DNA from 4 places in the Enterobacter mori genome. Region 4 is predicted to be linked to each of the others. Evidence: predicted binding sites of a transcription regulator. Region 4 holds the regulator's gene; each other region holds the start of a gene.

Region 1 (7,498 bases), 2.0 Mb from region 4:
CGGGGTTGCGTTAGGTCTGATGTTGCACGAGCATGTAGACGCCGTACCGGCTGCGATAACCGTTTCGTGCTCGATTCTCGGGCTGGTACTGGTCGTGACGCGGGATGCCTGGCTGAGCCTGTTTATGGCCGCCGTCGTGGTGCCTGACTCTACCCTCTTCCCTCTGCTCTGTATCGTGATGTTGCCCGCCTGGCTCCTGCTGGCGGGCAAACCGATGATGATGGCCTGGCGAAACGATAAGTGATCAGGCGCTATTTCGCGCCTCCAGCGCTTTGGTTATCGCGCCCAACAACGGGGGAATATCCGCTTTGGGCAGCATAACCTCAATGAGCGAAAGCCGCTCATGGTGCGCCACTTTTTCCAGCACATCCGCCAGTTGCTCGACTTCACTGACCCGCCAGCATTCAGCCTGAGGATCCAGGCTGAGTGCCTGCGGGATCTGCGTCCAGTTCCACAGGGCGATATCGTTGTACCGCTGTTCAGGCCCGTGTATGGCCCTCTCAACCGTGTACCCTTCGTTATTGAGCACCAGGATAATCGGGTGCTGTTTATCGCGCAGCATGGAGCCCATTTCCTGAATCGTCAGCTGTGCGGCACCATCCCCGGTCAGGACAATCACGCGCCGGTCCGGGCATGCCGTCTGCGCGCCAAAGGCCGCCGCCAGCGTGTAGCCAATCGACCCCCAGAGTGGCTGAACGATAAAATTAACGTCCGCAGGCAAGCGAAGATCGATCGCGCCAAACGCCGAGGTGCCCTGATCGGCAAGAATTATGTCGCCGGGGCGAATGAAGGTTTGCAGCGTGCTCCAGAAGTTCTCCTGCGTGAGCGAAGCGCCCTCTGCAGGCCAGGCAAAACCACTGTGTGTAGAGGGTGCAGGGCTTTCGTGCACATGTTGTTTGCATAACTCTGCCAGCGTCTCAATCGCCTGCAGCATGGGAATGCCCGTAAACCAGACGTCGCCCACGCGGGAAGCATGAGGCTGCACTTCAATGGTTTGAGCTGGAGTAAGCTGGTGAGTGAACCCGGCGGTCAGGGTATCGGTAAACCGCGTTCCAACGCACAGCACCGTGTCAGCTCTTTCAATCGCCTCTTTGACCGGCTCCGCGCTCGCTGAACCACTGTAAGTGCCGTAGAAACCCGCCTGCCGCTCATCAAAAATCCCTTTCCCCATCAACATGGTGGCGTGTGCCATCGGCACCTCTTTCACCCATTTCTGCAGCGCAGGTTTTAGCCCATGGCGGAGCACCAGAAAATCAGCCAGCAGCGCGGTCCGCTTGCTCATGGCCAGGCGACTCCTGGCGGCATCACGAAACGCTTTGAGACAGGCATTGTCCGCGTGAACAGGCTTAACGGTGAGAGCGCTTACCGGTGGAGTCGCGGCTTTTTTCGCCACATCCGCAGGCAACATCAAATAGCCCGGACGGCGTTCGCGCAGCATGGTGGTCAACACGCGGTCAATTTCGTAGCAGGCATTTTGTTCGGTCAGGATCGCCTGAGCGACGGTGATAGGTTCACTCATATGATAAAAATGACGGAACTCACCGTCACCTAAGGTATGGTGCAATAACTCTCCTTTTTGCTGCGCTGCTATTCCCGGCGCCCCCACAATATGTAACACGGGAACGTGTTCGGCAAAGCTACCCGCCACCCCGTTCATGGCGCTTAACTCTCCGACGCCGAATGTGGTTAACAGCGCGGCAAAACCCTTACATCGGGCATAACCGTCGGCGGCATAGGACGCGTTAAGCTCGTTGGCACAGCCCACCCAGCAGATATCCGGGCTGTCTATTACATGGTCGAGAAACTGCAGGTTATAGTCGCCCGGCACGCCAAACAGATGATCGGTTCCACAATCTGTCAGACGGTCCAGCAGGTAATCGGCGACGCAGTATGGGGTACGCATAAACAGGTATCCTTCTAATGTTGTTCTCACCTTGAGTATTAAATAAGCGTGATGACTGTCCAGAAAAGGCAGTAAGAAGGAGTTGGAAAGAATGCTTTACAAAAAATGCTGCGCTATTCTCTCTTTCTTCGCGTTAGTGTAACCGTATACACACGTTTTTCTTATCAGCGTCAGAGGTCACGATCATGCGTTATCAGCCGGATAAAAATCGTTATCAGACAATGCAGTATCGCCGCTGCGGACAAAGCGGGCTGAAATTGCCCGCCATCTCGCTTGGGCTTTGGCATAACTTTGGCGATGCCACACTCATCGAAAACAGCCGTCAACTTTTACAGCGCGCGTTCGATTTGGGGATTACGCATTTCGACCTTGCCAATAACTATGGTCCTCCTCCCGGTTCAGCCGAACGTAATTTTGGGCGCATTTTGCTGGAAGATTTTCTCCCCTGGCGCGATGAGTTAATTATCTCGACGAAAGCAGGATATACCATGTGGGACGGTCCCTACGGCGACTGGGGCTCGCGTAAATACCTGATATCAAGTCTGGATCAGAGCCTGAAGCGCATGGGGCTGGAGTATGTCGACATCTTCTATCATCACCGCCCGGACCCGGAAACACCGCTTCAGGAAACAATGAAAGCGCTCGACCATCTGGTGCGACAGGGCAAGGCGCTGTACGTCGGGTTATCCAACTACCCTACGGAACTGGCGCGTCAGGCAATTGAAATCCTTGGCGACCTCGGTACGCCTTGTCTTATCCACCAGCCTAAATATTCGATGTTTGAGCGTGCCCCTGAAGCGGGTTTGCTGGATGTACTGCAGCAGACAGGGGTTGGGTGTATTCCCTTCTCTCCTCTCGCAGGTGGTCAATTAACCAACCGTTATCTGAACGGCATTCCAGCGGACTCTCGTGCGGCCAGCGGCAGCAAGTTCCTGAACCCGGATCAGCTCACCGAAGAAAAGCTGGAAAAAGTGCGCAAGTTAAACGCCCTGGCCGAACGCCGTGGTCAGAAGCTGTCGCAGATGGCACTGGCCTGGATTTTACGCCACGACACCGTAACCTCCGTACTGATTGGGGCAAGTAAAACCGCGCAAATTGATGACGCGGTGGGCATGCTGGACAATCGCCATTTCTCGGAAGATGAATTGACACAAATCGAAGAAATACTGGGCTGAACAAACTAAAGCCACTTTTAGCAAAAAGTGCTCTCACCGATGAATTCGGAGTTAAGGCGATGAAACGAGGCTTTACCAACTCGTAATATTGCGTTAACAGGCCCACAAGGCCCCGATCGTGAAGGAGAAGAGTATGTTCAGGTCACTGATTTTAGCAGCGGTATTACTGGCTTCTGCCCCGCTGGTCGCCAATGCTGGCGAGATCACCCTGTTGCCATCAGTAAAATTACAAATTGGCGATCGTGATGACTACGGCAGATACTGGGACGGTGGCTACTGGCGCGACCGTGACTACTGGAACCGTCATTATGAATGGCGTGGTGACCGCTGGCGCAGGCATGATAATGGCCTGCATCGCGGCTGGTATAAAAACAACGCCTATGAACGCGGCTACCGTGAAGGCTGGAACGATCGCGATGACCGTCGTGGCGGCTGGGGCGGACGCGGTGGTAAAGGTCATGGTCATGGTGGTCACGGCCATCGTCACTAACGTAAAAAGGAGCCTTTAGGCTCCTTTTTTGTTTTAAAGACCCAGCGCGGTTCCGACTAACAACCACAGATTCAGCGCCACCACCACGACCACAATCGCCCACCCGGTCCTTTTCACCAGCGTCGAGTTTACGAGATCGCCCATCAGTGTTTTATCGCTGGTAAAAATCAACAATGGCACCAGCGCAAGGGCAATACCAAAACTCAGCAGGACCTGGCTCATCACCAGAATGCGGGTTGGATCCAGCCCCATCAAAATCACAATAAACGACGGCAGCATGGTGACGGCGCGACGCACCCACAGCGGAATATGGAAACGCACGAATCCCTGCATCACCACTTGTCCCGCCAGCGTGCCTACCACCGTGGAAGAGAGGCCAGCAGCCACCAGGCTCAGCCCAAATATCGTTGCTGCGGCATGGCTCAGTAACGGTTCCAGCGTCAGATAAGCCTGATCGAGATCGGCAATCCCCGTGTGGCCATTAAAGTGGAAAGCGGCAGCGGCGGTGGCCATCATCGCCAGATTCACGAAACCGGCAATCGTCATGGCAAACGCGACATCCCATTTTGTCGCGGAATAGCGTTCCTTACGGGTACCACCGTGCAGATGTTGTGTCAGAGAGGAGTGCAGGTAAATCACATGCGGCATAATGGTTGCACCGAGGACGCCAGCAGCCAGGAATACCGCTTCAGAGGTGGGCAAACTTGGGATCACCATCCCTTTACTCAGCTGCGCCAGATTCGGCTGGGAGAAGATCAGCTCCACAATATAGGCTGCAGCAACGAACAGCAGCAGACCACCGATGACTTTTTCCAGCGGCTTCTGCCCGCGACGCTGCAGCATCAGAATAAGGAAAGTCGCAATCCCGGTCAGCACGGCCCCCTGCAGCAGCGACACGCCGAGGATCAGTTTAAATCCAATCGCAGCCCCTATGAATTCGGCAAGGTCGGTTGCCATAGCGATAATTTCAGCCTGGACCCAGTACAGCCAAACCGCCGGACGCGGGTAGTGGTCGCGGATCTGCTCTGCCAGGTTTTTGCTCGTGGCAATGCCGAGCTTCGCTGAGAGCATCTGGATCAGCATGGCCATCAGGTTTGCCCAGACTACCACCCACAGTAATTTGTAGCCGAAGCTGGCGCCGGCCTGAATGTTGGTCGCAAAATTGCCCGGATCGATATAGCCAATGGCAGCAATGAACGCAGGTCCCATTAATGCGAACCGCAACTTGCGCGCTGCTCTGCCACTGCTACCCTCTACGCGACTGTTTGTCATTTCTGCCTCTGAAATATAGCCTTTGCTATGTTTAATGCTATCAAAATGAGAATGATTATCAAGATCATTTGTAAGGTTTGTAATGATTTCTCTGATAGCTTTTGACAATAGATGGGCAGGTGAGATGCGGGTGCTCTAAACGAAACAAAGCTAGCGCACACTTTTGTGAAGCCTAGCACACAAACTTAACTTTTCACTCATTTACCTAACATAACAAAAATGTATTGTTGATCACTATTTTTGAGACTCGTCACAGGATGTAACTATAGTGTGTTCTTGATCTCGTTTTCTTTTCGCTTGTTACATAGAATGTGCACGAAAATTAAACCTGCCTCATATTTGGAGCAAATATGGACCGCGTCCTTCATTTTGTCCTGGCACTCGTTGTCGTTACTGCACTCGCATTGCTGGTCAGCACAGACCGCAAAAATATTCGTATTCGCTATGTTGTCCAACTGCTGGTCATTGAAGTATTACTTGCGTGGTTCTTCCTGAACTCCAACGTTGGCCTCGGCTTCGTGAGAGGCTTCTCCGAGATGTTCGAAAAACTGCTCGGGTTTGCTAACGAAGGGACTAACTTCGTCTTTGGCAGCATGAACGATCAAGGACTGGCCTTCTTCTTCCTGAAGGTGCTGTGCCCTATCGTCTTCATCTCTGCACTGATTGGTATTCTGCAACACATCCGCGTTCTGCCGGTGGTTATCCGTGCGATTGGTTTCCTGCTGTCTAAAGTGAACGGCATGGGCAAACTGGAATCGTTTAACGCCGTGAGCTCACTGATCCTCGGTCAGTCAGAAAACTTCATCGCGTATAAAGATATTCTGGGCAAAATGTCCCGTAACCGCATGTACACCATGGCGGCAACCGCAATGTCTACCGTATCCATGTCTATCGTGGGTGCGTACATGACCATGCTGGAGCCAAAATACGTGGTGGCGGCGCTGGTGCTGAACATGTTCAGCACCTTTATTGTGCTGTCGCTGATCAACCCTTACCGTGTTGATGCAAGCGAAGAGAACATCCAGATGTCAAACCTGCATGAAGGGCAGAGCTTCTTTGAAATGCTGGGTGAATACATTCTGGCAGGCTTCAAAGTCGCCATTATTGTTGCTGCTATGCTGATTGGTTTTATCGCGTTGATCGCAGCCCTGAACGCCCTGTTCGCAGCGGTGCTCGGTATCTCATTCCAGGGTATCCTGGGCTACATCTTCTATCCAATTGCATGGGTGATGGGTGTTCCGGCTCATGAAGCACTGCAGGTTGGCAGCATCATGGCAACCAAACTGGTTTCTAACGAGTTCGTCGCAATGATGGATCTGCAGAAAATTGCCAGCACGCTCTCTCCACGTGCGGAAGGCATTCTGTCCGTGTTCCTGGTTTCCTTCGCAAACTTCTCTTCCATCGGTATTATCGCCGGTGCGATTAAAGGCCTGAACGAAGAGCAGGGTAACGTGGTTTCTCGCTTCGGCCTGAAGCTGGTGTACGGTTCTACGCTGGTGAGCGTACTGTCTGCCTCTATCGCAGCGCTGGTACTTTAACTCGCAGAGTGAAAAAAACCGGGAGCTTGAAAGTTCCCGGTTTTTTTATGCCTGTAATTCGGCAAGCGGTTTGGGTTTGCCTAACAGGTAGCCCTGCAGATAATCGACACCAAAGTGCAGCAACATATCCCGCTGCGCCGGGGTTTCCACATATTCCGCAACCACACAGAGCGATTTTGTTTTCGCCAGATTACAGATCGACTGCACAATCATCGCATCCATGTTGTCGCTGCAGATATCCTTTACGAAACAACCATCAATCTTGATGATGTCGGCCTGCAGGCGCTTTAGACGCTCAAAGTTGGCATAGCCTGTTCCAAAGTCATCAATAGCAATACGGAACCCATGCTCTCTCAGCTGCTGGATATTGTTAATGCTACTGCCCGAATTGGAGAAAGCCTGTTCTTCGGTTATCTCGATGACCACGGCCTGGGGCGGGACGGTATAGCGATCGAAGAGCGCGATAATCTCCGTGGCGACCTCTTTTTGCATCAAGGTCATCGGCATCAAATTGACAGAGAAACGGGTACCGGCATGCGTGGCGGGATTATCCCGCAGCCAGACCAGTAACTTCTCAACCACAGTCAGATCAAAGCGATGGCTCAGGTTAAACTGGGCAATCAGCGGAATAAAGCGATCGGGGGTGATCATCTCTCCCTCGCTCTCCAGGCGGGAGAGGATTTCGTAATATCCTTTCCCCTCGGCATTCTGAATCGATTGGGCATACAGTTGGAGCCCGTCAGCATCAAGCGCACGTTTAATACGCCCTAACATCAGCACCCTGTCGGTGGTTTGCCCGGAGACGTCCTCAATGCTGTTTGTGAGTGCCAGAACGTTATGTGCCGCACACGACTGCTCCGCCAGCCAGCTCAGCTGGCCAAGCGTATGATGCAAATTCTCGCCATCTTCGACTTCCCCCCAGGAGGCACCAAACTCGATATCCAGCCCGGTGTTGTTCCAGTAAATCTTGCGGCTATTCAGTTGATCAATCATATGCTGCAGGCGCTCTGAGGTTTCGGGCCCTAACAGCACCAGCACCAGCTCACTTCCGGGCAACTGGAAAAGCTGTTCGTCTTTTTGCAGTAAGGGCTGGAGCGACGCGGTAATCATCCGCTTGCAG
Region 2 (7,498 bases), 660 kb from region 4:
AGAGATCCCTCTCTTTTTGGTCGTCCGTGTGCGGTTCTGCGACGTTTTAAGGCGAGGTCATTTGAACCGATTTCGGCAATCACCCTCGCAAGTGTCTCCCGCCGCTGGGGATCCTTTTCATGTGCTTTCATATTGCGCAGACGCTGGATGAGACCTTCGGTTGTGACTGGGCCACGCTCTCTCAGAAGAGAAAGAACGGCTTCACCGATTAGCTGGTCGATCAGGCGATCTGCGTCACTACTGTTCATCACGTTACCGTTCGAAAAGCAGTCCAAGCAGCATGTGATAATGCTGTTCCTCTTCCGGGCCTTGGGCCCGTTCGAGGCGACTTAAAAGTTTGGTGCAGAGCGATTTGCGATTGAGATGTCGCCCGTCGCTAAGAATTTCAACAACCACCTGACCCAGCGTCTCCTGCTGAGTAGGTAGCGCGGCTTTCTCGAAGTACTGCGCGATTGCTGCTGCTGAATCTGCGACGTAACCGTTCTGGTTCATGTTTCGCTCCTGTAAATATCCGTAATCAGTAACGTTACAATTAAGGTATACACTTTTTTCAAATCTGTACATTCAAAATGTACAGATTTTTAAATTTTTCTTGATATATTTTATAATTTTTATAAATATCAGTTGGTTGAAAGTGTGTCATTTAACGTTATCGTTGCAGAATATATTGTACAATCTCGATTGTGCTCAGAGAGTTGTACAACACCAAAACCAGGCTTTGTAAATACGCTAAATCATTGACGTGTAAATTATTTGTTAAGTAATGAATGTGCTATAACAACACTCTACCCACGATCTTTTCGTGGCCGAACCTCTAAACCCCCAGGAATAGCATGCTAACAACCATCATTTACCGCAGTCATATCTGCGAGGACGTTCCGGTGAAAGCGCTGGAAGAAATGGTAGCTGCTGCAAATCGTAAAAATCGGCACTCCGATGTCACGGGGATCTTGCTGTTTAACGGCACACATTTTTTCCAGCTACTTGAAGGGCCTGTTGATAATGTGACGGCCATCTATCAGCAAATTTGCCGTGACCCACGACATCATAATGTGGTGGAACTCATGTGCGATCACGGTCCCTCACGACGCTTTGGCAATGTGGGCATGGAGCTTTTCGATTTGCGTCAATTTGATACAGACGAAGTGCTCCAGCAGGTGCTTGATAAAGGGACGACGAAGTACCGGTTGACGTATAACGACCGTGCCTTGCAGTTTTTCCGCACCTTTGTTGAGGCCACAGAAAAAGCCAACTACTTTGAACTGCCTCCGGCGAACAGCTGGGAATTTATTCCCGAAGAGACCCCTTTATCCGCGCAGGCAGAGGTTGTGGCAAAAGGTGCAGATTGCAGCTTTGCATTTCAACCTATCGTCGATCCTTTTATGCAGCAGATTGTCTCCTGGGAAGCGCTGATTCGTACGCCTGAAGGGGATTCACCTGCGGCCTATTTTCAGACTCTGCCGCGAGACGCGCTTTATGACGCCGATCTGAAGAGCAAGCAGGTTGCGCTGTCGATGGCCAGCGCGCTGGGGCTACACACCCAAACGCTGTCCCTCAATCTGCTGCCGATGACGCTGGTTAACGTGCCAAACGCTGTTGATTTCCTGCTTACGGCCATTGAAGCGAGTGGTTTTGTGCCGGAACAGATCGTTGTCGAATTCACGGAGAGTGAAGCGATCTCCCGCTTTGACGAATTTACACATTCAGTCAGGCAGTTAAAGAGCGCGGGTATCAGCGTGACGATCGATCACTTTGGCGCAGGGTTTGCCGGACTGCAGTTGCTGGCGCAGTTCCAGCCGGACAGAATCAAGATTAATCGGGATTTGATCGCCAACGTGCACAAAAGCGGCCCGCGCCAGGCGATTGTACAAGCCATCATCAAATGCTGCACGTCCCTGGAAATACAGTTCTGCGCGGTGGGGGTAGAGCTGGCCGAGGAGTGGATGTGGCTGGAATCCGCCGGGATTTCGCAGTTTCAGGGACATCTGTTCGCCAGCCCGCGTATGGGCGGGATCCCGGCTGTTGCCTGGCCTGAGAAAAAGAACGATTTCTAAAACCTGTACATGACCCTCGAGAGTTAACTGTACGAATAGATAAATTTGGACAACAATAGATTAACGAGTGAAAGGATTTGACACCTTTCACTTGTTCATAATGGGGAGTTGGTTATACAAATGCGTTGTACAATCTGATAAGGTTGGTGCGGTTAGGTATGGAAGTTTTGAGCGTGAGGGAGTTAATGGCCTATTACAGTATCGGCGAAGTCGCCGAACGATGCGGTATCAACCCCGTTACGCTGCGTGCCTGGCAACGCCGTTATGGTTTGTTGAAGCCGCAACGCAGCGAAGGGGGCCATCGTCAGTTTGACGATGAGGATATCCTGCGTATCGAAGAGATCAAGCGCCTGATGAAAACCGGCGTCTCGGTCGGGAAAGTCAAAGCGTTACTGGAAAATAAAGAAGAGCTGACGCAGGGTAACTGGGTCTCTTTCCAGGAAGAGATGATGACGGTTCTGCGTTACGCCAGTCCGGGTAAACTGCGCGCCAAAATCGGCGAGTTCCGCCGCGATCATGCGATGGATGCGCTGATTGATAACATTATTTCTCCGGTCCGACAGCGAATGAACCAGGACCAAAATACCGTGCGTCACATGGCGAGTCTGTTTGACGGCGTACTGATCGAATTCGCGGTTGCAAGCCTCGCGGAATCCCGCAAGAAAGCCGGTAAAGACGCGCTTCTGATCGGCTGGGAATGCGATGACCGAACGCATCTTTGGCTTGAAGCCGCGCGTTTGGCACAGAAGGGCTGGCATATTGACGTGCTGGCTGAACCCATTGATTCGCCACGTCCTGAACTGTTTCCCGGGCAAAAAATCTTTGTCTGGACGGGGAAATCCCCCACGCCTCGCCAGCAGGAACAGCTCGATCACTGGCGTGAGCAGGGTTTTGCTGTTTCATTTCACCACTGATTGTAAGAGGCCTTGAGGGCCTTTTTTGTTTTTTGTTACTTCCTGTGCAAAAACTATCTCAAAAATAGGCATTTCCGATGCATATTTTATTTTTCTCCTCTTCGCCACAACTGCCGCGACGAAATGCACTATTAATCAATGCATTGAACAATTAAATCCATCCTGCCTGCATCCTTCCACAGGGTCTATGCTTAATAAAAGTCACCAAAAAGGGCGGTTTAGCCGGATGCCCCTACTGACAAGGGGTTGAAGTGATAATCGTTATCACTAACATGGTGTTATGCCCTGATGGCTATTCAGATGAGGTGGACCTATGGAACTGCATTCAGAAACCTTTAATCCGGCCGATTTTGCCTGGCGCGGTTTAACGCTCACGCCAGCGGCGGCGGCACATATTCACGAGCTGGTGGCGAAAAAGCCTGAGATCCTCGGCGTGCGTTTAGGCGTCAAACAGACAGGATGCGCAGGTTTCGGTTACGTGCTTGATACCGTCACCGAACCCGACAAAGATGACCTGGTCTTCGAAACCGACGGCGCGAAACTGTTCGTTGCGCTGCAGGCGATGCCCTTTATCGACGGCACCGAAGTGGACTACGTCCGCGAAGGCTTAAACCAGTTATTCAAATTTCATAACCCGAAAGCCCAGAACGAATGCGGCTGCGGCGAAAGCTTTGGGGTATAGGCGGTACTATGTCTCGTAATACTGAAGCAACGAGTGATGTGAACACCTGGAGCGGCGGACACCTGAATTATAAAGAAGGGTTCTTCACGCAGCTGCAGACCGATGAGCTGGCGAAAGGCATCAACGAAGATGTTGTGCGGGCGATCTCGGCCAAACGTAACGAACCCGAGTGGATGCTCGAATTTCGTCTGAGCGCCTTCCGCGCCTGGCTGGAAATGGAAGAGCCGCACTGGCTGAAAGCGCACTACGACAAATTGAACTATCAGGATTACAGCTACTACTCCGCGCCCTCCTGCGGCAGTTGTGACGACACCTGCGCCTCGCAGCCGGGTGCGGTACAGCAAACCGGCGCAGAAAACAGCTTCCTGAGCAAAGAAGTTGAAGAAGCCTTTAACCAGCTTGGCGTGCCCGTGCGCGAAGGGAAAGAGGTGGCGGTGGACGCCATTTTTGACTCCGTCTCGGTGGCAACGACATACCGTGAGAAGCTGGCCGGGCAGGGGATCATCTTCTGTTCCTTTGGTGAAGCTATTCATGAGCACCCTGAACTGGTGAAAAAGTACATCGGTACCGTGGTGCCGAGTAACGATAACTTCTTCGCGGCGCTCAACGCTGCGGTGGCCTCCGACGGCACCTTTATCTATGTACCAAAAGGCGTACGTTGCCCGATGGAGCTGTCGACTTATTTCCGTATCAACGCGGAAAAAACCGGCCAGTTCGAACGTACCATTCTGGTGGCCGATGAAGGCAGCTACGTCAGCTATATCGAAGGCTGTTCCGCCCCTGTACGTGACAGCTATCAACTGCACGCGGCGGTGGTGGAAGTCATCATTCACAAAGACGCCGAGGTGAAATACTCCACGGTGCAAAACTGGTTCCCGGGCGACGGCAATACCGGCGGCATTTTGAACTTCGTTACCAAGCGCGCGCTGTGCGAAGGCGAAAACAGCAAGATGTCCTGGACCCAGTCGGAAACCGGCTCGGCGATTACCTGGAAATACCCGAGCTGCATCCTGCGCGGGGATAACTCCATTGGTGAGTTTTACTCGGTGGCGCTGACCAGCGGGCATCAGCAGGCCGATACCGGCACCAAGATGATCCACATTGGTAAAAACACCAAATCAACCATTATCTCGAAAGGGATCTCCGCCGGGCATAGCCAGAACAGCTATCGCGGGCTGGTGAAAATCATGCCGACGGCCACCAATGCGCGTAACTTTACCCAGTGTGACTCGATGCTGATTGGCGCTGACTGCGGCGCGCATACCTTCCCGTACGTCGAGTGCCGTAATAACACGGCCCAGCTTGAGCACGAAGCGACCACGTCGCGCATCGGGGAAGATCAGCTCTTCTACTGTCTGCAGCGCGGGATCAGTGAAGAAGATGCCATTTCAATGATTGTGAACGGCTTCTGTAAGGACGTGTTCTCTGAACTGCCGCTGGAATTCGCCGTTGAAGCACAAAAACTCCTCGCCATTAGTCTTGAACACAGCGTCGGTTAAGGAAAGCACATGTTAAGCATTAAAGATTTACAGGTTAGCGTGGAAGAGAAAGAGATCCTGCGTGGCCTCAATTTTGACGTCAAGCCGGGTGAAGTTCACGCCATCATGGGGCCGAATGGCTCAGGAAAAAGTACGCTTTCCGCGACGCTGGCAGGACGCGAAGATTACGAAGTCACCCACGGCTCTGTTGAATTTAACGGCAAAGATTTGCTGGAGATGTCGCCGGAAGAGCGGGCTGGGGAGGGCATTTTTATGGCCTTCCAGTACCCGGTAGAAATTCCGGGCGTCAGCAATCAGTTCTTCCTGCAGACGGCGCTGAACGCGGTGCGCAAATATCGCGGTCTCGACGCGCTGGACCGCTTCGACTTCCAGGATCTGATGGAAGAGAAGATCAAGCTGCTGAAAATGCCGGAAGACCTGCTGACCCGTTCGGTCAACGTCGGCTTCTCCGGCGGTGAGAAAAAGCGTAACGACATTCTGCAGATGGCGGTGCTCGAGCCCGAGCTGTGCATTCTTGATGAGACCGATTCAGGCCTGGACATCGACGCCCTGAAGATTGTTGCAGACGGGGTGAACTCCCTGCGTGACGGCAAGCGCTCGTTTATTATCGTCACCCACTACCAGCGCATTCTTGACTACATCAAACCAGACTACGTCCACGTGCTTTACCAGGGGCGCATTGTGAAATCCGGCGATTTCACGCTGGTTAAACAACTGGAGGAGCAGGGTTATGGCTGGCTTACCGAACAGCAGTAATGCACTCCAGCAATGGCACCGGCTGTTTGAAACGCAGGGGCAATCGCGTTCTGAACAGGCCCAGCAGCACCTTCAGCAGATGCTGCGTCTGGGTCTGCCCACCCGTAAGCACGAAAACTGGAAATACACACCGCTCGATGGCCTGCTGAACGGCGAGTTTGTTACGCGTCCGGCGAACGTCACTCAGGCCCAGCGAGACGGGCTGGCGTTACCTGTGGATGCGCTGCGTCTGGTCTTTGTCGACGGCGTGTTTCACCCGGAACTCAGTGACGAGACGCGACACAGCGGCTTTGAGATCGCCGTGAATGACGTTCATCAGAGTCTGGCCGCACCGGTGCAGCCGGAGGTCTTCCTGCATCTCACCGAAAGTCTGGCGCAGTCTGTGACGAATATCCGCGTGAAACGTAACCAGCGTCCGGCGAAGCCGCTGCTGCTGATGCACATCACTCAGGGTCTGGACGGCGACGAAATCAACACCGCGCACTATCGCCACCATCTTGAACTGGCGGAGGGGGCGGAGGCCACGGTGATTGAACATTACGTCAGCCTCAACGAGACGCGCCACTTTACCGGATCGCGTTTGACGGTGAATGTGGCGGCCAATGCCCAGCTTCACCACATCAAGCTGGCGTTTGAGAACCCGCAGAGCCACCACTTTGCCCATAACGACATTTTACTTGGGCAAGATGCCGCGGCGTACAGCCACAGCTTCCTGCTCGGCAGCGCGGTGCTGCGCCACAATACCAGCACCCAGCTTAACGGTGAAAACACGACACTGCGCATCAACAGCCTGGCGATGCCGGTCAAATCTGAAGTGTGCGACACGCGCACCTGGCTTGAGCACAACAAAGGCTATTGCAACAGCCGTCAGCTGCATAAAACCATCGTCAGTGACAAAGGGCGCGCGGTGTTTAACGGCCTGATTAATGTGGCCCAGCACGCCATTAAAACCGACGGGCAAATGACCAACAACAACCTGCTGCTGGGGCGTCTGGCGGAAGTGGACACCAAACCGCAGCTCGAAATTTACGCCGACGATGTGAAATGCAGCCACGGTGCGACGGTCGGGCGGATCGACGACGAGCAGATGTTCTACCTGCGTTCCCGTGGTATCGATCGGCAGGCGGCGCAGAAGATGATTATCTACGCGTTTGCTGCCGAGCTGACGGAAGCGCTGCACGATGGCGCGTTAAAACAGCAGGTGCTGGCCCGTATAGGTCAGCGTCTGCCTGGAGGCGAAGCATGAGTTTTCCCGTCGAGAAAGTACGGGCAGATTTTCCGGTTCTGACCCGTGAAGTGAACGGTCTGCCGCTGGCCTATCTGGACAGCGCGGCCAGCGCGCAGAAACCGAATCAGGTGGTGGATGCAGAAGCCGAATTCTATCGTCACGGCTACGCCGCCGTGCATCGCGGTATTCATACCCTGAGCGCCGAGGCGACCCAGCGCATGGAAAACGTGCGCACGCAGATTGCCGCCTTCCTCAACGCGCAATCGCCTGAAGAGCTGGTCTTCGTGCGCGGCACCACCGAAGGGATCAATCTGGTCGCCAACAGCTGGGGCAACGCACAGGTGCATGCGGGCGATAACATCGTC
Region 3 (7,498 bases), 1.8 Mb from region 4:
ATCACCTCCGCAGCGACTACTGCATTCTGGTCAGGTATGGCTAAGCAGTACGAACCGCATCGCGTAAACATCATCGACACCCCGGGCCACGTTGACTTCACCATCGAAGTAGAACGTTCCATGCGTGTTCTTGACGGCGCGGTAATGGTTTATTGCGCAGTTGGTGGTGTTCAGCCACAGTCTGAAACCGTATGGCGTCAGGCGAACAAATATAAAGTTCCACGCATCGCGTTCGTTAACAAAATGGACCGTATGGGTGCTAACTTCCTGAAAGTTGTTGGTCAGATCAAAACCCGTCTGGGCGCGAACCCTGTTCCGCTGCAGCTGGCAATTGGTGCTGAAGAAGGTTTCACCGGTGTTATCGACCTGGTGAAAATGAAAGCCATCAACTGGAACGAAGAAGACGCAGGCGTTACCTTCACTTACGAAGATATCCCAGCAGACATGCAGGACCTGGCTGACGAATGGCACCAGAACCTGATCGAGTCCGCTGCTGAAGCTTCTGAAGAGCTGATGGAGAAATACCTGGGTGGTGAAGAACTGACTGAAGAAGAGATCAAGAAAGCTCTGCGTCAGCGCGTTCTGAACAACGAAATCATCCTGGTAACCTGTGGTTCTGCGTTCAAGAACAAAGGTGTTCAGGCGATGCTGGATGCGGTAATTGACTACCTGCCATCCCCAGTTGACGTACCTGCGATCAACGGCATCCTGGACGACGGTAAAGATACTCCGGCTGAGCGTCACGCAAGTGATGACGAGCCGTTCTCTGCACTGGCGTTCAAAATTGCTACCGACCCATTCGTGGGTAACCTGACCTTCTTCCGCGTTTACTCTGGTGTGGTTAACTCCGGTGACACCATCCTGAACTCCGTGAAAGCGGCGCGTGAGCGTTTTGGCCGTATCGTACAGATGCACGCTAACAAACGTGAAGAGATCAAAGAAGTTCGTGCGGGCGACATCGCTGCAGCTATCGGTCTGAAAGACGTGACTACTGGTGACACCCTGTGTAACCCAGATCACCCGATCATTCTGGAGCGTATGGAATTCCCAGAGCCGGTAATCTCTATCGCCGTTGAACCAAAAACCAAAGCTGACCAGGAAAAAATGGGTCTGGCTCTGGGCCGTCTGGCTAAAGAAGATCCATCATTCCGCGTATGGACTGATGAAGAATCTAACCAGACCATCATCGCCGGTATGGGTGAACTGCACCTGGACATCATCGTTGACCGTATGAAGCGTGAATTCAACGTTGAAGCGAACGTGGGTAAACCTCAGGTAGCTTACCGCGAAGCGATTCGCTCTAAAGTTACCGATGTTGAAGGTAAACACGCTAAGCAGTCTGGTGGTCGCGGTCAGTACGGTCACGTTGTGATCGACATGTACCCACTGGAGCCGGGCTCTAACCCTAAAGGTTACGAGTTCATCAACGACATCAAAGGTGGTGTAATTCCTGGTGAATACATCCCTGCCGTTGACAAAGGCATCCAGGAGCAGCTGAAAGCGGGCCCTCTGGCTGGCTATCCAGTTGTTGACATGGGTGTTCGTCTGCACTTCGGTTCTTACCACGACGTTGACTCCTCTGAACTGGCGTTTAAACTGGCTGCGTCTATTGCCTTTAAAGAAGGCTTTAAGAAAGCAAAACCAGTTCTGCTTGAGCCGATCATGAAGGTTGAAGTAGAAACTCCTGAAGAGAACACCGGTGACGTTATCGGTGACTTGAGCCGTCGTCGCGGTATGCTGCGTGGTCAGGAATCTGAAGTAACTGGCGTTAAGATCCACGCTGAAGTTCCGCTGTCTGAAATGTTCGGATATGCAACTCAGCTGCGTTCTCTGACCAAAGGTCGTGCATCATACACCATGGAATTCCTGAAGTATGATGATGCGCCTAACAACGTTGCTCAGGCCGTTATTGAAGCCCGTGGTAAGTAATCCACAGGATTAAAACCTAAGTCCCGTGCTCTCTCCGAAGGGGAGAGCACTATAGTAAGGAATATAGCCGTGTCTAAAGAAAAATTTGAACGTACAAAACCGCACGTTAACGTTGGTACTATCGGCCACGTTGACCATGGTAAAACTACCCTGACTGCTGCAATCACTACCGTACTGGCTAAGACCTACGGCGGTGCTGCTCGTGCATTCGACCAGATCGATAACGCACCAGAAGAAAAAGCTCGTGGTATCACCATCAACACCTCTCACGTTGAATATGACACCCCGACTCGCCACTACGCACACGTAGACTGCCCAGGCCACGCCGACTATGTTAAAAACATGATCACCGGTGCTGCGCAGATGGACGGCGCGATCCTGGTTGTTGCTGCGACTGACGGCCCTATGCCTCAGACTCGTGAGCACATCCTGCTGGGTCGTCAGGTAGGCGTTCCTTTCATCATCGTGTTCCTGAACAAATGCGACATGGTTGATGACGAAGAGCTGCTGGAACTGGTAGAGATGGAAGTTCGTGAACTGCTGTCTCAGTACGATTTCCCAGGCGACGACACTCCAATCGTTCGTGGTTCCGCGCTGAAAGCGCTGGAAGGCGAAGCAGAGTGGGAAGAGAAAATCATCGAACTGGCTGGCTTCCTGGATTCTTACATCCCAGAACCAGAGCGTGCGATTGACAAGCCATTCCTGCTGCCAATCGAAGACGTATTCTCCATCTCCGGTCGTGGTACCGTTGTTACCGGTCGTGTAGAGCGCGGTATCATCAAAGTTGGCGAAGAAGTTGAAATCGTTGGTATCAAAGAGACTGCTAAGTCTACCTGTACTGGCGTTGAAATGTTCCGCAAACTGCTGGACGAAGGCCGTGCTGGTGAGAACGTTGGTGTTCTGCTGCGTGGTATCAAACGTGAAGAAATCGAACGTGGTCAGGTTCTGGCGAAGCCAGGCTCAATCAAGCCACACACCAAGTTCGAATCTGAAGTGTACATCCTGTCCAAAGACGAAGGCGGCCGTCATACTCCGTTCTTCAAAGGCTACCGTCCACAGTTCTACTTCCGTACAACTGACGTGACCGGTACCATCGAACTGCCAGAAGGCGTTGAGATGGTAATGCCAGGCGACAACATCAAGATGGTTGTGACTCTGATCCACCCAATCGCGATGGACGACGGTCTGCGTTTCGCAATCCGTGAAGGCGGCCGTACCGTTGGCGCGGGCGTTGTTGCTAAAGTTCTGGGCTAATTAATTATCCCTGAATAAAAAAGGACGCTTCGGCGTCCTTTTTTGTTTTCTGGCGTTTTGAACCTGTCACAAATTTTCGCATTTTTTGCCTGGTTCCGTTTCGCATCCCGGCGTTTGTGCTATTGTAATCATAACCATTCTCACTTACACTTTGCGCATATTTTGAACGGGAGTTTTTATGTACGTTTGTTTATGTAATGGTGTGAGTGACAAAAAAATACGTCAGGCCGTTCGCCAGTTTCAGCCACAGTCTTTCCAGCAGCTTCGCAAGTTTGTTCCGGTGGGAAATCAATGCGGTAAATGCGTTCGCGCAGCGCGTGAGATTATGCAGGACGAATTGATGCAGATCCCGGAATTCAAAGAGATCGCGTAAGCCCATATCTTTTTTTTGACATCCCTGTAGCCCGATCTACGCTTCAATGAGTGGAAGCGGAGGGACTATATAATGAAAGGTGATGTTAAAATCATAAGTTATCTCAATAAATTATTGGGAAATGAGCTTGTCGCAATCAATCAGTATTTTCTCCATGCAAGAATGTTCAAAAATTGGGGACTGACTCGCCTCAATGATGTTGAATACCATGAATCCATCGATGAGATGAAGCACGCCGATAAATATATTGAGCGTATTTTATTCCTCGAAGGCATTCCAAACTTGCAGGATCTCGGCAAACTGGGCATCGGTGAAGATGTTGAGGAGATGCTGCGTTCCGATCTCAGACTGGAGCTCGAAGGCGCAAAAGATCTTCGAGAAGCCATCGCCTACGCGGACAGCGTCCATGATTATGTTAGTCGTGACATGATGATCCAGATCCTCGCCGATGAAGAAGGCCATATTGACTGGCTGGAGACTGAACTGGATCTCATTACCAAAATTGGCCTACAGAACTACCTTCAGTCGCAGATCAAAGTGGAAAGCTAATCAGGTTTTCCCAGCCAACGCATAAACCCGCTGCCGCCAGAAATGGCCCAAAAGGCAGTGGGTTTTTTAATGTCTGTTTATCAGGCTGCACTAAAGAGAGGATGAGAAGGCACATAAGTGACATCAGCGCGGCGACCAACGCCAGCAGCGGCAATACGTACCAGCCATGCCAGGCGCCCAATGCCGCCAGGTACTTAACATCGCCGTAGCCCATCCCTTCGCGGTGAAAGAAAAACCGATAGCCCCAGTAAATAACGGCAAAGCCAACATATCCTGCCATCGCACCCACCACCGCACTCGGCAGAAAATCAGGATGGATACAGAGCTGAAAGAGCAGGCCCACCCAGAGCAGCGGACAGAGAAATTTATTGGGAAGCAGGCCGCAGCGGATATCTGCATATACAAGAAAGGCAGTCAGCGAAAAATAGAACAGCAGAAAGGGGAGGGTGGTTAACATGGAAAAGGCCTCAACAGGGTTTGAGTGCATCCTCGTTATAATCGTCCTGCCCGACAATCTACAAAAACCACAATTGCGTAGGGGCTCCAGACAAAGATTCGAGAAGGGATACATTGCGTAAAAAGTTGCGAGTTCTTACGCATACCGCGCCTTTAACGCTTAATTTCTAAACGGCACTTGCGTCTTTCTCTGATTTACGTATAATGCGCGGGCTTGTCGTAATTGACGGCTGGTTCGAACTGAACCGGAGTAACTCATTTTGTTACTCAACAATGCTCCCAATTGGGGAGCTACGTAAGAACGGTTACACTCTCCCATCAATCGTAATGGGTTTGAGGAGTAATCATTTTCGTTTATAAAATAATTGGAGCTCTGGTCTCATGCAGAACCAAAGAATCCGTATCCGCCTTAAAGCGTTTGATCATCGTCTGATCGATCAATCAACCGCGGAAATCGTCGAGACTGCTAAGCGCACTGGTGCGCAAGTCCGTGGTCCGATCCCGCTGCCGACCCGCAAAGAGCGCTTCACCGTTCTGATCTCCCCGCACGTCAACAAAGACGCGCGTGATCAGTACGAAATCCGCACTCACAAGCGTCTGGTTGACATCGTTGAGCCAACTGAGAAAACCGTTGATGCTCTGATGCGTCTGGATCTGGCTGCCGGTGTAGACGTGCAGATCAGCCTGGGTTGATCAGGTCATCGAGCGATTGAGAGGTTGATACAATGATTGGTTTAGTCGGTAAAAAAGTGGGTATGACCCGCATCTTCACAGAAGATGGCGTTTCTATCCCAGTAACCGTAATCGAAGTTGAAGCAAACCGCGTTACTCAGATCAAAGATCTGGCTAACGATGGCTACCGCGCTGTTCAGGTGACCACTGGTGCTAAAAAAGCTAACCGTGTAACCAAACCAGAAGCGGGTCACTTCGCTAAAGCTGGCGTTGAAGCTGGCCGTGGTCTGTGGGAATTCCGTCTTGCTGAAGGCGAAGAGTTCACCGTAGGTCAAGACATTAGCGTTGAGCTGTTTGCTGACGTTAAAAAAGTTGACGTAACCGGTACCTCTAAAGGTAAAGGTTTTGCTGGTACCGTTAAGCGCTGGAACTTCCGTACCCAGGACGCTACTCACGGTAACTCCTTGTCTCACCGCGTTCCGGGTTCTATCGGTCAGAACCAGACTCCGGGCAAAGTGTTCAAAGGCAAGAAAATGGCAGGTCAGCTGGGTAACGAACGTGTAACCGTTCAGAGCCTGGACGTAGTACGTGTTGACGCTGAGCGCAACCTGCTGCTGGTTAAAGGTGCAGTTCCGGGTGCAACCGGTAGCGACCTGATCGTTAAACCAGCTGTGAAGGCGTAAGGGGATAGCAATGGAATTAGTATTGAAAGACGCGCAGAGCGCGCTGACTGTTTCCGAAACTACCTTCGGTCGTGATTTCAACGAAGCGCTGGTTCACCAGGTTGTTGTTGCTTATGCAGCTGGTGCTCGTCAGGGTACTCGTGCTCAGAAGACTCGTGCTGAAGTAACTGGTTCAGGCAAAAAGCCATGGCGCCAGAAAGGTACCGGCCGTGCGCGTTCAGGTTCTATCAAGAGCCCGATCTGGCGTTCAGGTGGCGTGACCTTCGCTGCGCGTCCACAGGACCACAGTCAAAAAGTTAACAAAAAGATGTACCGCGGCGCGCTGAAAAGCATCCTGTCCGAACTGGTACGTCAGGATCGTCTGATCGTTGTCGAATCATTCTCTGTAGAAGCGCCTAAAACTAAGCTGCTGGCACAGAAACTGAAAGACATGGCTCTGGAAGATGTGCTGATCATCACCGGTGAGCTGGACGAGAACCTGTTCCTGGCCGCACGTAACCTGCACAAGGTTGACGTACGCGATGCGACTGGTATCGACCCGGTTAGCCTGATCGCCTTCGACAAAGTCGTAATGACTGCTGATGCTGTTAAGCAAGTTGAGGAGATGCTGGCATGATTCGTGAAGAACGTCTGCTGAAGGTGCTTCGCGCACCGCACGTTTCTGAAAAAGCGTCTACTGCGATGGAAAAAACAAACACCATCGTTCTCAAAGTTGCTAAAGACGCGACCAAAGCAGAAATCAAAGCTGCTGTGCAGAAACTGTTTGAAGTCGAAGTCGAAGTCGTTAACACCCTGGTTGTTAAAGGGAAAGTTAAACGTCACGGACAGCGTATCGGTCGTCGTAGCGACTGGAAAAAAGCTTACGTCACCCTGAAAGAAGGCCAGAATCTGGACTTCGTTGGCGGCGCTGAGTAAGTCGGAGGAGTAATACAATGGCAGTTGTTAAATGTAAACCGACATCTCCGGGTCGTCGCCACGTAGTTAAAGTGGTTAACCCTGAGCTGCACAAGGGCAAACCTTTTGCTCCGTTGCTGGAAAAAAACAGCAAATCCGGTGGTCGTAACAACAATGGCCGTATCACCACTCGTCACATCGGTGGTGGCCACAAGCAGGCTTATCGTATTGTTGACTTCAAACGCAACAAAGACGGTATCCCAGCAGTTGTTGAGCGTCTTGAGTACGATCCGAACCGTTCCGCGAACATCGCGCTGGTTCTGTACAAAGATGGCGAACGCCGTTACATCCTGGCCCCTAAAGGCCTGAAAGCTGGCGACCAGATTCAGTCTGGCGTTGATGCTGCAATCAAAGCAGGTAACACCCTGCCGATGCGCAATATCCCGGTTGGTTCTACCGTTCATAACGTAGAAATGAAACCAGGTAAAGGCGGTCAGCTGGCACGTTCCGCGGGTACTTACGTTCAGATCGTTGCGCGCGACGGTGCTTATGTCACCCTGCGTCTGCGTTCTGGTGAAATGCGTAAAGTCGAAGCAGACTGCCGCGCTACTCTGGGCGAAGTTGGCAATGCTGAGCATATGCTGCGCGTTCTGGGTAAAGCAGGTGCTGCACGCTGGCGTGGTGTTCG
Region 4 (7,498 bases):
AGGCGGTAGTTAATTCGAGGGTATTTCTAACTACCCCTGACCTTTTGGTCTTTTATATTTTCGCCGTTGAGGCGTTTTAATTCGTCAAAGAGGAATAATCTATGCGTACGTTCAGTGGCAAACGTAGTGCGCTGGCGCTGGCTATCGCCGGTGTGACAGCAATATCGGGCCTGGTGGTAGCACCAGAGGCAAAGGCCGCGGGTTTCATCGAAGATTCTACCCTCACGGGCGGTATTTATTACTGGCAGCGTGAGCGTGACCGTAAAGACGTCACTGAAGACAAATACAAAACCAACCTTTCTCACTCCACCTGGAACGCTAACCTGGACTTCCAGTCAGGCTATGCCGCGGATATGTTCGGTCTGGATATTGCTGCCTTCACCGCCATTGAAATGGCTGAAAACGGCGACAGCGGACACCCGAACGAAATCGCCTTCTCCTCCAGTAACAAAGCGTATAAAGAAGACTGGTCTGGCGATAAAAGCGGTGTCAGCCTGTACAAGGCAGCAGCGAAATTCAAATACGGCCCGGTGTGGGCACGTGGGGGCTATATTCAGCCAACCGGTCAAACACTGTTAGCGCCGCACTGGAGCTTTATGCCGGGTACCTACCAGGGCGCGGAGGCCGGGGCTAACTTTGACTACGGCGATGCGGGTGCGCTGAGCTTCTCCTATATGTGGACCAACGAGTACAAAGCACCGTGGCACATTGAGATGGACAAGTTCTACCAGAACGATAAGAAAACCAAAGTCGATTACCTCCACTCGCTGGGCGCGAAATACGACTTCAAAAACGATCTGGTCCTGGAAGCTGCATTTGGTCAGGCGGAAGGTTATATCGATCAGTATTTTGCTAAAGCCAGCTACAAATTTGATATTGCAGGCAGCCCGCTGAGCACCAGCTACCAGTTCTACGGCACGCGCGATAAAGCCAGCAATGGCACCGTTAACGATATCTATGACGGCACTGCATGGCTGCAGGCGCTGACCTTCGGCTACAAAGTGGGCCAGGTTGATTTACGTCTGGAAGGGACATGGGTGAAGGCTGAAGGGCAGCAGGGCTATTTCCTGCAGCGTATGACGCCAACCTATGCGTCCTCAAATGGTCGTCTCGATATCTGGTGGGATAACCGCTCTGACTTCAACGCCGACGGCGAAAAAGCCGTGTTCTTCGGTGCAATGTATGACCTGAAAAACTGGAACCTGCCGGGTTGGGCTGTGGGGGCATCTTACGCTTACGCCTGGGACGCAAAACCTGCAGATATGGCGACACCGGACGCGTACTACGATCCAAACTATCGTCTGAAAGAGTCTTCTTACAGCCTGGATGCGATCTACACCCTGCAGGATGGACGTGCAAAAGGGACGATGTTCAAACTGCACTTCACGCAGTATGACAACCACTCCGATATCCCGAGCTACGCGGGCGGTTACGGCAACATCTTCCAGGATGAACGTGACGTGAAATTCATGGTCATCGCGCCATTCACTATCTTCTGATGAACACACCGGTGGGCAATGTCCCGCCGGTATGGAGACTGCACATGATGAAAAAAATCGTAATCGTCGCGTTGCTGGCATCAGGGCTGGTGGCGTGTGCTCAGACTGAGGCACCAAAAGAAGATTCCCGCCTGAAGGAGGCCTATAGCGCCTGTATCAATACAGCGGAAGGGTCGCCGGAGAAAATCGAAGCCTGCCAGAGCGTGCTGAACGTGCTGAAGAAAGAGAAAGCGCATGAGCAGTTTGCGACGCAGGAAAACGTCCGCGTGATGGATTACCAGGCCTGCATTCAGGCGCGTAAAACCGGTAACGATCAGGAAGTGGCGAAGCGTTGCGATAAGATTTGGAGCGAGATTCGCAGTAACAATAAATAAGTTGCTTTACGCCCGGTGGCGCTGCGCTTACCGGACCTACAAAGGTGTCATAGCCCGTAGGCCCGGTAAGCGCAGCGCCACCGGGCTTTTTTGCGCAAAAAAAAAGCCAACCTTACGGCTGGCTCAGAGTATAAACACGATATTATTTCGCGTCGTGCGCGTGGTCGTCTTCGCGGCAATCGCCTTCAGCACAATGACCGTACAGGTACAGGCTGTGGTTGGTCAGGCGAATCCCATGACGAGCGGCGATTTCACGCTGGCGTGATTCGATGGAATCATCGCTGAATTCAATAACCTTGCCACAATCGAGGCAGATCAGGTGATCGTGATGATGCTGCTGGGTCAGCTCGAAAACGGATTTACCGCCCTCGAAGTTATGACGGGTAACAATGCCCGCGTCATCGAACTGGTTCAGCACACGATACACGGTTGCCAGCCCAATCTCTTCACCCATGTCGATAAGACGTTTGTAGAGGTCTTCCGCACTGACATGGTGATTGTCTGGCCCCTGAAGCACTTCAAGGATTTTTAACCGAGGAAGCGTTACTTTCAGGCCAGCCTTCTTTAATGCGGTATTGTTGTCAGTCATGCGGAATCTGTCCTGTTGCTAAACGATTCACTTCTAAAGAAGAAGTGACAGAAAATGCACTTGGGATATTGCGTCTCATTATAGAACTGCCATGGCTAAATGAAAACTGCAAGTCTCAAGCAAAGTATGCTTATAAAAACGTGGTATCACCAACAAACTTGTTCGATGGCATCCACTTTTTACCAGGGGGATATTGTACAGGTCTGAACGAAAAAGTTAAAAGTTTGTAGCAATTAATTTAATCGGTTTTACCTGGTAAACGGGCGCAACCGGAGTTGCGCCACCGTGAAATCAGGCGTTAAGAATGTCGTCGAGGTTCAGTTCTTCGCGAACCTGCTTAACCCATTTCTCAACGCGTTCAGCGGTCAGTTCCGGCTGACGGTCTTCGTCGATGGCCAGGCCGACAAAGTGGTCGTCATCTGCCAGGCCTTTAGAGGCTTCAAAGTGGTAACCCGCCGTTGGCCAGTGGCCCACGATAGCAGCACCGCGCGGTTCAATAATGTCGCGGATGGTGCCCAATGCGTCACAGAAGTATTCTGCGTAGTCTTCCTGGTCGCCACAACCGAACAGCGCGACCAGCTTACCGTTGAAGTCAACTTCTTCCAGGGTTGGGAAGAAATCGTCCCAGTCACACTGCGCTTCACCGTAGTACCAGGTCGGGATACCCAGCAGCAGGATGTCATAGCCTTCGAGATCTTCTTTGCTGCTCTTGGCGATGTCGTGCACATCGGCAACGTCTTTACCGAGCTGTTTTTGAATGTTTTTTGCGATATTTTCGGTATTGCCGGTATCACTGCCGAAGAAAATGCCGATGATTGCCATGAGTAAAATAACCTCTTGAAACTTAATGGTATGGTGGCGCAATTTGTCCACGGATAAGGGCAATAATAGCAGAACAGGCAACCCCGCGGAAACTGCTATCGCGCAGGACTGCACTCTGTGCTACATGAAAAGGGTCATAAAGGGGATTTTCAGACTTATGCCTTGCTGCGCAATGTCTCAAGTTGAGTAATTAACATCTCTTCAATCAGTTCGCTGCGGCTGATGTTACGCGCCTCGGCCAGCTCATTCAGTGCATCGACAGCATCGGCGTTCAGCTTCAGTTCGACACGCTTAAGCCCACGATTTTTATCGCGTTTAAGCTGGTTGCGTTTATTAATACGCAGCTGTTCATCGCGCGAGAGCGGATTCGTTTTCGGTCGTCCCGGTCGACGCTCATTCGCGAACAGATCTAGTGTCGTACGGTCCGTTTGTTCTTTGGCCATGATTCTGAGACTTCGGGGGAAATACGCCGCCCTGCTAATGCCCGGGCGATAAGCGCGCCATCATACATCACCGAAAACGGCACGCCAACGACTGGAAGCCCACAACCTTCCAGTCGCTCTCTTTTTAATCAATTTGCAGTATCAGAGAGATAGCGACGAATGGCGCGCAGTACAGCGTCCGGTTTTTCGGCGTGAACCCAGTGCCCGGCACCGGCGATCACATGGGCTCGGGCCTGCGGGAATTGGGCCAGGAGCGTGTCGCGGTAGGCATCGGTAACATAAGGAGAATTTCCGCCGCGAATAAAGAGGGTAGGGTGTGGCCACGCGGGGACGGTTTCCCAGCCCACGATGTTATTGTACTGCTCCCAGAGCACCGGCACGTTAAAACGCCATTGCCCGTCGACGAATGACTTCAGCAGGAATTGCACGACGCCTTCTTCATCCAGATGCTCACGCATCACGGCGGCAGCCTGTTGGCGCGTCGCGACACCCGCGTCTGTGACCGCATTAATAGCGGCGAAAATCTCATCGTGACGACGGACGTTGTAATCCACAGGCGCGACGTCAATGACAATCAGCCCGTTGATACGCTCTGGCGCAAGCGCCGTCAGGGCCATCACCGCTTTGCCACCCATGGAATGCCCGATCAGCGTTACCTTTTGCAGGCTATGTGCATCCAGCGTATCCAGCAGATCCTGCGCCATCGCCGCGTAGGTCATCTCGTCGGAACGCCCGGAAAGACCGTGATTGCGCATATCAACCTGAAAAATATCGTGGTCGGAAACCAGATCGCGCGCCAGCACGCCCAGGTTATCCAGGCTACCAAACAGCCCGTGAACCAGTACGATGGGAGAATTATTGTTCGGCGATTGTGCAGATTGCGCTCGGGTATTCAATTTCATGGCAAAGTTCTTTTTTTACGTATGTCAGGTTAGGGTATCATGTTGACCATTCTGCCGCCCGGCTGCAAGGATCCAGTTTAATCTGACTTTTGCCGCCTGCCGGGTTTGACGCTATCCGCTGTTGGGATTTGACCTTATAATCCCAACGACTTGTATTCAGATAAGATATCGCACTGGATTAAGATGAAAACAATCGAAGTTGATGACGAACTCTATCAGTTTATTGCCAGCCAGACGCGGCATATCGGGGAGAGCGCGTCCGACATTTTACGGCGTATGCTTAAAATTTCCGCCGCCTCACAGCCTGCTACCCCTGTCACAAAAGATGTCGTGTCTCAGCCGAGCGTTGTTGCACAAGCAAAACCTGCCGTGATACCGGCAAAGGATAAAGTGCGCGCAGTACGTGAACTATTGCTGTCTGATGAATATGCAGAGCAGAAAAAGGCGGTTAACCGCTTTATGCTGGTGCTGTCTACACTTCATTCACTGGATAACAACGCGTTTGCTGAAGCGACCGAGTCGCTGCACGGTCGCACCCGTGTCTATTTCGCGGGCGACGAACAGACGCTGCTGCAAAATGGCAATCAAACCAAACCTAAACATGTCCCTGGCACACCGTACTGGGTCATCACCAATACCAATACGGGCCGCAAGTGCAGCATGGTTGAACATATCATGCAGTCCATGCAGTTCCCGGCGGAATTGATTGAAAAGGTTTGCGGTACAATTTAACCCTTGCATCAAAAGGACCAGGCAATGGCAAATCACAGCCGTGCAGGCCAACCTGCACAACAAAGCGATTTGATTAACGTCGCTCAACTGACTGCGCAGTATTACGTACTGAAGCCGGTCGTGGGCAACGCAGAACACGCAGTGAAGTTTGGTACATCTGGTCACCGCGGCAGTGCGGCGCGCCATAGCTTTAACGAACCGCACATTCTGGCCATTGCCCAGGCCATCGCGGAAGAGCGCACCAAAAATGGCGTCACCGGTCCATGCTACGTAGGGAAAGATACTCACGCCCTGTCTGAACCGGCGTTTATTTCCGTACTGGAAGTGCTGGCAGCGAATGGTGTGGATGTGATTGTTCAGGAGAACAACGGTTTCACGCCAACGCCTGCGGTCTCTAACGCAATCCTTGTGCACAACAAAAAAGGTGGCGCACAGGCTGACGGTATCGTCATTACGCCATCTCATAACCCGCCAGACGACGGTGGCATTAAATACAATCCGCCTAACGGTGGCCCGGCAGACACCAACGTCACCAAAGTGGTGGAAGACCGTGCGAACGCCCTGTTAGCCGACGATCTGAAAGGCGTTAAACGTATTTCTCTGGATGCCGCCATGGCGTCCGGTCATGTGAAAGAGCAGGATCTGGTTCAGCCGTTCGTGGAAGGGCTGGCGGATATCGTCGATATGGCGGCCATCCAGAAAGCCGGTCTGAAGCTGGGTGTAGATCCGCTGGGCGGCTCCGGTATTGAATACTGGAAACGCATTGCAGAGCATTACAAGCTGGATCTGACCATCGTAAACGATCATGTCGATCAGACCTTCCGCTTTATGCACCTCGATAAAGACGGCGCGATCCGCATGGACTGCTCCTCCGAGTGCGCGATGGCCGGCCTGCTGGCGCTGCGCGATAAATTCGATCTGGCGTTTGCTAACGACCCGGATTATGACCGTCACGGTATCGTCACCCCTGCCGGGCTGATGAACCCGAACCACTACCTGGCTGTCGCCATTAACTACCTGTTCCAGCACCGTCCGCAGTGGGGCAAAGAGGTAGCTGTCGGTAAAACGCTGGTCTCCTCTGCGATGATCGACCGCGTGGTCGATGCGCTGGGCCGCAAGCTGGTGGAAGTGCCGGTGGGCTTCAAATGGTTCGTTGACGGTCTGCACGACGGCAGCTTCGGCTTCGGCGGTGAAGAGAGCGCGGGCGCGTCCTTCCTGCGCTTCGACGGCACGCCGTGGTCAACCGATAAAGACGGCATCATCATGTGTCTGCTGGCGGCGGAAATCACCGCAGTCACCGGTAAGAACCCGCAGGAACATTACAACGAGCTGGCGGAGCGTTTTGGCGCGCCAAGCTATAACCGCATTCAGGCTGGTGCGACCTCTGCACAGAAAGCCGCGCTGTCCAAACTCTCTCCGGAGATGGTCAGCGCAAGCACCCTGGCGGGCGATCCGATCACCGCGCGCCTGACGGCGGCGCCGGGTAACGGAGCGTCTATCGGCGGCCTGAAAGTGATGACCGAGAACGGCTGGTTCGCCGCGCGTCCATCCGGTACGGAAGATGCGTACAAAATCTATTGCGAGAGCTTCCTCGGCGCTGAACATCGTCAGCAGATTGAGAAAGAAGCGGTAGAAATTGTCAGCGAAGTGCTGAAAAACGCGTAAGTGCGGTTTGTGTGCCGGGCGGCACTGCGTTTGCCCGGCCTACAACAACGATCGTAGGCCCGGTAAGCGCTAGCGCCACCGGGCTTTTTTTCAACTGTGCTTATTCTTCAATTCAAACCGTGGTGACACCAAACCGTACAGCGTCCAGCCCATAAAGGTCACCATCGCCCCGTAGAGCATCGCTTCCTGGCCGGATGAGTAGAGCGCATAGAAGCTGTAGATTGCCCCAATCAACGCCACGATATTGGCCGCTCGCGCCTTGCGCGGATCCACCTTCGCGACTTTCTGAATAATCACCAGCGCCGCCATCGAGAGAATATACGGGATGATGTTGGTCACCACCGCCAGATTGACCAGCACGTTAAACTGGCTGTTCAACGACGGGCTGATGGTCATCAGCGACAAACCACTCTGGAAGATAACAATCGCCAGCATGCCCTGCACCGGCGCATCCGCTTTGGTCACGCGGGAG

Evidence for each region. Region 4 encodes Fur, which represses iron uptake genes when iron is present. Its sites were predicted from a motif close to ATAATAATGAGAACNACTATCAA; they were not measured.
Region 1: N2K86_RS15600 (Nramp family divalent metal transporter) is a predicted target of Fur. The motif match lies at 4,880-4,902, and genes of this name have one in related genera.
Region 2: sufA (Fe-S cluster assembly scaffold SufA) is a predicted target of Fur. The motif match lies at 3,220-3,242, and genes of this name have one in related genera.
Region 3: bfd (bacterioferritin-associated ferredoxin) is a predicted target of Fur. The motif match lies at 3,305-3,327, and genes of this name have one in related genera.

The regions. Positions count from the first base shown of each region.
Region 1 covers NZ_CP104285.1:3,313,243-3,320,740, forward strand. The annotation lists gene N2K86_RS15580 (ion channel protein) at 1-244, shown strand, start outside; gene ipdC (indolepyruvate decarboxylase) at 245-1,903, opposite strand; gene mgrA (L-glyceraldehyde 3-phosphate reductase) at 2,089-3,078, shown strand; gene N2K86_RS15595 (DUF2502 domain-containing protein) at 3,212-3,568, shown strand; gene N2K86_RS15600 (Nramp family divalent metal transporter) at 3,602-4,840, opposite strand; gene nupC (nucleoside permease NupC) at 5,191-6,378, shown strand; gene N2K86_RS15610 (sensor domain-containing phosphodiesterase) at 6,424-7,498, opposite strand, start outside.
Region 2 covers NZ_CP104285.1:1,954,799-1,962,296, forward strand. The annotation lists gene N2K86_RS09305 (hypothetical protein) at 1-248, opposite strand, end outside; gene ycgZ (regulatory protein YcgZ) at 253-492, opposite strand; gene N2K86_RS09315 (diguanylate phosphodiesterase) at 834-2,054, shown strand; gene N2K86_RS09320 (MerR family transcriptional regulator) at 2,240-2,968, shown strand; gene sufA (Fe-S cluster assembly scaffold SufA) at 3,282-3,650, shown strand; gene sufB (Fe-S cluster assembly protein SufB) at 3,659-5,149, shown strand; gene sufC (Fe-S cluster assembly ATPase SufC) at 5,159-5,905, shown strand; gene sufD (Fe-S cluster assembly protein SufD) at 5,880-7,151, shown strand; gene sufS (cysteine desulfurase SufS) at 7,148-7,498, shown strand, end outside.
Region 3 covers NZ_CP104285.1:4,317,855-4,325,352, reverse strand. The annotation lists gene fusA (elongation factor G) at 1-1,929, shown strand, start outside; gene tuf (elongation factor Tu) at 1,999-3,183, shown strand; gene bfd (bacterioferritin-associated ferredoxin) at 3,362-3,556, shown strand; gene bfr (bacterioferritin) at 3,629-4,105, shown strand; gene N2K86_RS20485 (prepilin peptidase) at 4,089-4,562, opposite strand; gene rpsJ (30S ribosomal protein S10) at 4,943-5,254, shown strand; gene rplC (50S ribosomal protein L3) at 5,287-5,916, shown strand; gene rplD (50S ribosomal protein L4) at 5,927-6,532, shown strand; gene rplW (50S ribosomal protein L23) at 6,529-6,831, shown strand; gene rplB (50S ribosomal protein L2) at 6,849-7,498, shown strand, end outside.
Region 4 covers NZ_CP104285.1:1,296,047-1,303,544, forward strand. The annotation lists gene chiP (chitoporin ChiP) at 102-1,499, shown strand; gene chiQ (ChiQ/YbfN family lipoprotein) at 1,547-1,873, shown strand; gene fur (ferric iron uptake transcriptional regulator) at 2,016-2,462, opposite strand; gene fldA (flavodoxin FldA) at 2,754-3,284, opposite strand; gene ybfE (LexA regulated protein) at 3,440-3,727, opposite strand; gene ybfF (esterase) at 3,856-4,629, opposite strand; gene seqA (replication initiation negative regulator SeqA) at 4,813-5,361, shown strand; gene pgm (phosphoglucomutase (alpha-D-glucose-1,6-bisphosphate-dependent)) at 5,386-7,026, shown strand; gene potE (putrescine-ornithine antiporter) at 7,117-7,498, opposite strand, start outside.